DNA from 2 places in the Janthinobacterium sp. C22 genome. Region 2 is predicted to be linked to the other one. Evidence: predicted binding sites of a transcription regulator. Region 2 holds the regulator's gene; the other holds the start of a gene.

Region 1 (3,303 bases), 820 kb from region 2:
GCCCAGGTCGATGCCGATGATCATCAGATATCCGCCTCCGCCTCATTGCCGTGTTCCTCGATCCAGGCGCGGCGTCCTGCCGCTTCGCCCTTGCCCATCAACATATTGAAGCGCAAGGCCGAGGCCATGTGGTCGACTTCGCCGAGCGTGACGGGCAGCAAACGGCGCGTGTCCGGGTTCATCGTCGTTTCCCACAGCTGCTCGGCGTTCATCTCGCCCAGGCCCTTGAAGCGCGAGATCGACCAGGCGCCCTGTTTCACGCCTTCCTTGCGCAGCTTGTCCTCGATGGCCAGCAGTTCGCCATCGTCGAGCGCATAGATTTTCTGCATCGGCTTCTTGCCGCGCGCGGGCGCGTCCACGCGGTACAAAGGCGGACGGGCGATGCAGATGTGTCCCTTGTTGATCAGGACGGGGAAATGCTTGAAGAACAGGGTCAGCAGCAGTACCTGGATGTGCGAGCCGTCCACGTCCGCGTCCGACAGGATGCAGATCTTGCCATAGCGCAGGCCCGACAGGTCGGGCGAGTCGCCCACGCTGTGCGGATCGACGCCGATGGCCACCGCAATGTCGTGGATCTCGTTATTGGCGAACAGGCGGTCGCGGTCCGTCTCCCACGAGTTCAGGACCTTGCCGCGCAGGGGCAGGATCGCCTGGAATTCCTTGTCGCGGCCCATCTTGGCCGAACCGCCCGCCGAATCGCCCTCGACGAGGAACAGTTCATTGCGCGCGATGTCGGACGATTCGCAATCGGTCAGCTTGCCCGGCAACACGGCCACGCCCGAGGATTTTTTCTTTTCCACTTTCTGCAGCGAGCGCTGGCGCGACTGCGCCTGCTTGATCACGAGCTCGGCCAGCTTCTTGCCGTAGTCGACGTGCTGGTTCAGCCACAGTTCCAGCGGCGGCTTGGTGAAGGTCGAGACGAGGCGCACGGCGTCGCGCGAATTGAGGCGTTCCTTGATCTGGCCCTGGAATTGCGGGTCCAGCACCTTGGCCGACAGCACGAACGATGCGCGCGCGAACACGTCTTCCGGCAGCAGTTTCACGCCTTTGGGCAGCAGGGAGTGCATTTCGACGAAGTTTTTCACGGCGCCGAACAGGCCGTCGCGCAAGCCCGATTCGTGCGTGCCGCCATTCGAGGTGGGAATCAGGTTGACGTACGATTCGCGCACGATGGCGCCTTCTTCCGTCCACGCCACCACCCAGGCCGCGCCTTCGCCTTCGGCAAAGCCTTCCGAGTCCGGGCCTGCGTATTGCGCGCCTTCGAACAGGGGAATCAGGGTTTCGCCATTCGATACCTGCACCAGCGTTTCGGTCAGGTAGCCGCGCAAGCCTTCCGCGTACTGCCAGGTCTGCGTATCGCCCGTCTTCGCGTTGGTCAGGGTGACGGTGACGCCCGGCAGCAGCACGGCTTTCGAGCGCAGCAGGCGTTGCAGCTCGGTTTGCGAGATGTTCGGCGAATCAAAGTATTTTGCATCGGGCCAGGCCGTGACGCGCGTGCCGGATTTTTTGCCGTCGCGCGGGGCGGGGCGGGAACTCAGGGGCTCGATCACGTCGCCGTTGGCAAACACCATGTGATGCAGGCCGTTGCCGTCGCTTTCCTTGCGCCAGACGGTGATTTCCAGGCGCGTCGACAGCGCATTGGTGACGGACACGCCGACGCCGTGCAAGCCGCCCGAGAACGCGTAGGCGCCGCCCGAACCCTTGTCGAACTTGCCGCCCGCGTGCAGCCGTGTAAACACGATTTCCACCGTCGGCACGCCTTCTTCCGGGTGCAGGCCGACGGGAATGCCGCGGCCATTGTCTTCGACGGTGATGCTGCCATCCGTGTTCTGCGTCACGGCGATATGCGTGCAATGACCGCCCAGCGCCTCGTCGGAGGCATTGTCGATCACTTCCTGAATGATGTGCAGCGGATTTTCAGTGCGGGTGTACATCCCCGGGCGCTGCTTGACGGGTTCCAGTCCTTTCAGGACACGGATGGATGATTCGCTGTAGTCGGATGCTGGTTTTTTAGTGGCCATACGTGTTCAAGCTAAGTAAAGACAGTGGTTGGAACGCCAGGCCAGGGCACTGCGGGCGCAATGACAGCGGCGGCGATAACTGTATGAATATACAGTATATCCCGTCCAGCGTCACTGGGGGAGGGCAGTGCGGCAGGCTTGGCGTCCTTGTGCGGACGCTCGCGCATTCTATCTTGTCCGGCGAGCAATAGCGCTACTCCAGGGCAACAACAGTGCGTTGCGCGGGGGCTTTTGCGCCCATTGTGAAGGATTTTATGCGGTAAAGCCGCCGTTTTTACATCTTGTTTACAAGCACCTCCCCAGTCTTTACGAATTTTTTAGACCCTTTTGGCTAATCTGCTCACTATCAAAACAAACCTGAATGAGGGTGGGAATGGATCTCGTGTATCTCGGCTTGATTGCCGTGTTTTTCGTCGTGGCGGCCGGCTTTGCCGTCGCCTGCGACAAATTAGGGAGCGTCAAATGAACGCGTTTTATGTACTGGGCGCCGTCGTCTCGGCCGGCCTGCTCGTGTATTTGCTGGTGGCGCTGCTGAAGGCGGAGGAACTGTGATGACGACGCAATCGATGCTGTTATTGGCGGCCTTCCTGGCCGTGCTGCTGGCCGCCGGCTATCCGCTGGGCCTGTACATGGCCAGGGTGGCCGGCGATGGCCCCGTGCGCGGCCTGGGCTGGCTGCAAAAGCTGGAAAACCTGCTGTACCGCTGGTCCGGCCTGCCCGCCGACAAGGCCATGGGCTGGAAAAGCTATGCCATCGCCCTGATCGTCTTCAATACCGTGGGCGCCGTCTTCGTCTATGGCCTGCAGCGCCTGCAGGGTTTCCTGCCCTTGAATCCCCAGGGCCTGGGCGCCGTCAGCCCCGATTCCTCGTTCAATACCACCGTCAGCTTCGTCGCCAATACCAACTGGCAGGGCTACGGCGGCGAACAGACCATGAGCTACCTGACCCAGATGCTGGGCATGGCTTGCCAGAATTTCTTTTCTGCGGCCACCGGCATCGCCGTGATCTTCGCGCTGGTGCGCGGCTTCGCCTCGCGCTCGGGCAAGTCGATCGGCAATTTCTGGGTCGACCTGGTGCGCTCCACCCTGTACATCCTGCTGCCGCTGTCCCTGGCCCTGTCCGTCGTCTTCATGGGCGAAGGCATGATCCAGAACTTTTCCGCCTACAAGGAAGTGACCCTGCTCGACCACGTGGCATATGCAACGCCGAAGGTGACGGCTGACGGCCAGCCCGTGCTGGACGCCGCCGGTCAACCCGTGATGGAAGCGCAAGTGGCGACGAC
Region 2 (3,303 bases):
TGCCGTAGCACGACGTGCCAGGCGTTGCGGGATCAGGAAGTTACGTGCGTAACCGTCTTTGACTTTGACGACTTCGCCGAGGTTACCGACGTTTACAACTTTTTCTAACAGAATGATTTGCATAGTTCTTCTCCAGGAATATCTGACCGATTAAGCGTGGTGCAGATCGGTGTATGGCAGCAGCGCGAGGAAGCGAGCGCGCTTGATTGCGGTGTCGACTTGGCGCTGGTAGTGCGCTTTGGTACCGGTCAGGCGTGCTGGCATGATCTTGCCGTTTTCCTGGACGAAGTCTTTCAGCGTGTCGACGTCTTTGTAGTCGACTTGCTCAACGTGAGCTGCCGTGAAGCGGCAGAACTTCTTACGTTTGAACAAAGGGTTTTGCTGTTTGCGTTTTTCTTTAAGCTTGAGCTTATTTTTGTCGAACTTTTTACCGAATGCCATGTCAGGCTCCTGTATCTAAAATGCGCTAGTCGGGAATGACTGCACTAAAATCAATGATGTGAAACACCAAACTCTTGCTGTTGCGGCTCTTCCTGGCCAGGAAACCCGTGAACTGATACACCCCGCCCAAGCTTGCCTGGCTGAACCGGCCTGAAATTTCGCCAGCGGCTAGCGCGGCAACATCAAACTCGGTCAAACGGGCAATCCCTGCTTCCATCTGCTGCGAACTGTGTTGCAATACTGCATTCACAATCGGCAGCCCTGCCGGGGTATAGCGCAATATTTCGCGCTCGGCAATGATGGCGGTGACTTGTAGCTGGTTCAGCGCACGATCCTGGTCAAAAATTAAGCGGCTGCGGCTGGAGCGGCTGCTGGTGCTTCGGTGCGGTGGCTTTTGGCCGCGTCTTCGCGTTGTACCGATTTCATCATCGGCGAAGGAGCTGTTTCAGCTTTCTTCATTTTAACGGTCAGGTGACGCAACACGGCATCATTGAATTTGAATGCTGTTTCCAACTCGACCAGGGTCTCGTTGTCGCATTCGATGTTCAGGCAGATGTAGTGTGCTTTAGGCAGCTTTTGGATCGAGTAAGCCATTTGACGGCGGCCCCAATCTTCCACGCGGTGAACCGAACCGCCGCGGGTGGTTACGCTGGCTTTGTAGCGTTCGATCATCGCGGGCACTTGCTCGCTTTGGTCCGGATGGACGATAAAGACTATTTCATAATGACGCATGCAAACTCCTTCAGGTCGGATTGATAATCGCCCACCCCGGCGTCAAGACGGGTGTGGGAAGGTCAGCCGAAGATTATAACCGCCTTTTGCAAACGTTTCAATCATTGCTTGCGCCAGCGCCCGAAAAGACCGCGCGCAAACGCGCTTTCCGCCCATGGACAAGTATTTCTTGCGAAATTCGCCGAAAACACGCAAATCCCCTTGCATAGTGGGCGATACTGTACAAAAATACAGTCTGTTCATATAGACAGCATTTCAGTATGCACCCACCGCTCATGATCAAGCTGACAGCACGACAAGAACAAATCCTGAACCTGATCAAGGACGCGATTGAAAACACGGGCTTTCCTCCCACCCGTGCCGAAATCGCCAATGAACTGGGTTTCAAATCGGCCAACGCGGCCGAAGAGCATTTGCAGGCCCTGGCCCGCAAGGGCGCCATCGAGATTTCGCCCGGCACCTCGCGCGGCATCCGCCTGATCGGCGCGGCCGCTGAAGCCCTGCCATCGAAAGTGCCGGCAGCGCTGCTGATGTCGCTGCCCCTGATCGGCCGCGTGGCGGCAGGCTCGCCCATCCTGGCACAGGAAAACCTGGAAGCGAGCTACAACGTGGACCCGGCCCTGTTTTCGGCCAAGCCCGACTTCCTGCTGAAGGTGCGCGGCTGGTCCATGCGCGACGCCGGCATCATGGATGGCGATTTACTGGCCGTCAAGAAGGTCGACAGCGCCAAGAACGGCCAGATCGTCGTCGCCCGCATCGGCGACGAAGTCACCGTCAAGCGCTACAAGAAGACGGGTTCCGTGATCGAACTGTTCCCGGAAAATCCCGACTTCAAGGTCATCACCGTATCGCCGGAAGATGAATTCGCCCTGGAAGGGCTGGCCGTCGGACTCATGCGCAGCTGGCATTAAACGACTGCACGAAAAAGGGCCGCAACAGCATGACTGTTGCGGCCCTTTTCATTTATCCGGCGACTTATACATCGAGTGCCTGGCGGAAATCCTCGAGCAGATCCACCTCGTCCTCGATGCCGACGGAGACGCGGATCAGCGATTCGGCGATACCCATGCTGGCACGCCGCTCGGCACCCATCTCATAGAAGATCGTGTGGGCGACGGGAATGACCAGGGTGCGCGTGTCGCCGAGGTTGCTCGCGGGAATGGCCAAATTCAAACGATTGAGGAAATCGAAGCAGTCGATGCCATCCTTGAGTTCAAAGCTGAACAGGGAGCCATAGCTGCGGAACAGGTCGCTCGCCAGCGCATGCTGCGGGTGCGACGCCAGACCCGGGTAATGCACGGCCGCCACGCGCGGATCGGCGGCCAGCATGGTGGCCAGGGCCAGGGCGTTCGAGCAGGTGCGGTCCATGCGCAAGGCCATGGTTTCCGCGCCGACGGCGATATGGTGCGCCGCTTCCGGCCCCAGCGAGGCGCCGAAGTCGCGCAAGGCCTTGGCGCGGATTTGCGCGATACCCCATTGCGCCGGCGCCGCCTTCTTGTAGTTCTCAAAGATGTTCGGATACTGCGTCCAGTCGAACACGCCCGTGTCCGTCAAGCTGCCGCCCAGGGCATTGCCGTGGCCGCCGATGGATTTCGTCAAGGCATTGACCACCAGGCCCGCGCCCACGGCTTTCGGGCGGAACAGATACGGCGTCGTCATGGTGTTGTCGACGATGTACAAGATGCCCTTCTCGCGGCACAACTCGCCGATCTTTGCCAGGTCGGCGATCTGCGTGCGCGGATTGGCGATGGTTTCCACGAACACGATGCGCGTGGCCGGCGTGATGGCGGCCGCCACGTTGGCCACCTCGGTGGCGTCGACGAACGATACATCGATGCCCTGCCCCGTCACCGTTTGCCACAGGCTGTTGGTGTTGCCAAACAAAAAGGCCGACGACACCACATGGTCGCCCGCGCGCAGCAGCGACTGCACCACGGCGCCGATGGCGCCCATGCCGGTGGCGAAGCACAGGGTGGCCACGCCATCTTCCATCTGGTTGACCTTGTCTTCCAGCGCGGACACGGTCGGGTTGCCCTGGCGGCCATAGCGGAAGCCCGGCTCCTTGCCCTGGAACACGGAAGCGAGCTGGCGCGCATCGCCATAGCCGAACGCGACGGAAGTGTGCACGGG

Evidence for each region. The regulator LexA, encoded in region 2, represses DNA repair genes until DNA is damaged. The targets are predictions, from matches to a motif close to ACTGTATNNNNATACAGT.
Region 1: a site for LexA is predicted at 2,100-2,117, ahead of ACRHIG_RS07165 (DNA topoisomerase IV subunit B). Genes of this name have one in related genera too.

The regions. Positions count from the first base shown of each region.
Region 1 is NZ_CP193659.1:1,556,967-1,560,269, forward strand. It holds gene ACRHIG_RS07160 (molecular chaperone HscC) at 1-24, opposite strand, end outside; gene ACRHIG_RS07165 (DNA topoisomerase IV subunit B) at 24-2,021, opposite strand; gene kdpF (K(+)-transporting ATPase subunit F) at 2,484-2,573, shown strand; gene kdpA (potassium-transporting ATPase subunit KdpA) at 2,573-3,303, shown strand, end outside.
Region 2 is NZ_CP193659.1:2,375,895-2,379,197, reverse strand. It holds gene rplI (50S ribosomal protein L9) at 1-123, opposite strand, end outside; gene rpsR (30S ribosomal protein S18) at 151-441, opposite strand; gene priB (primosomal replication protein N) at 467-766, opposite strand; gene rpsF (30S ribosomal protein S6) at 787-1,173, opposite strand; gene lexA (transcriptional repressor LexA) at 1,449-2,084, shown strand; gene ACRHIG_RS10975 (cystathionine gamma-synthase family protein) at 2,149-3,303, opposite strand, start outside.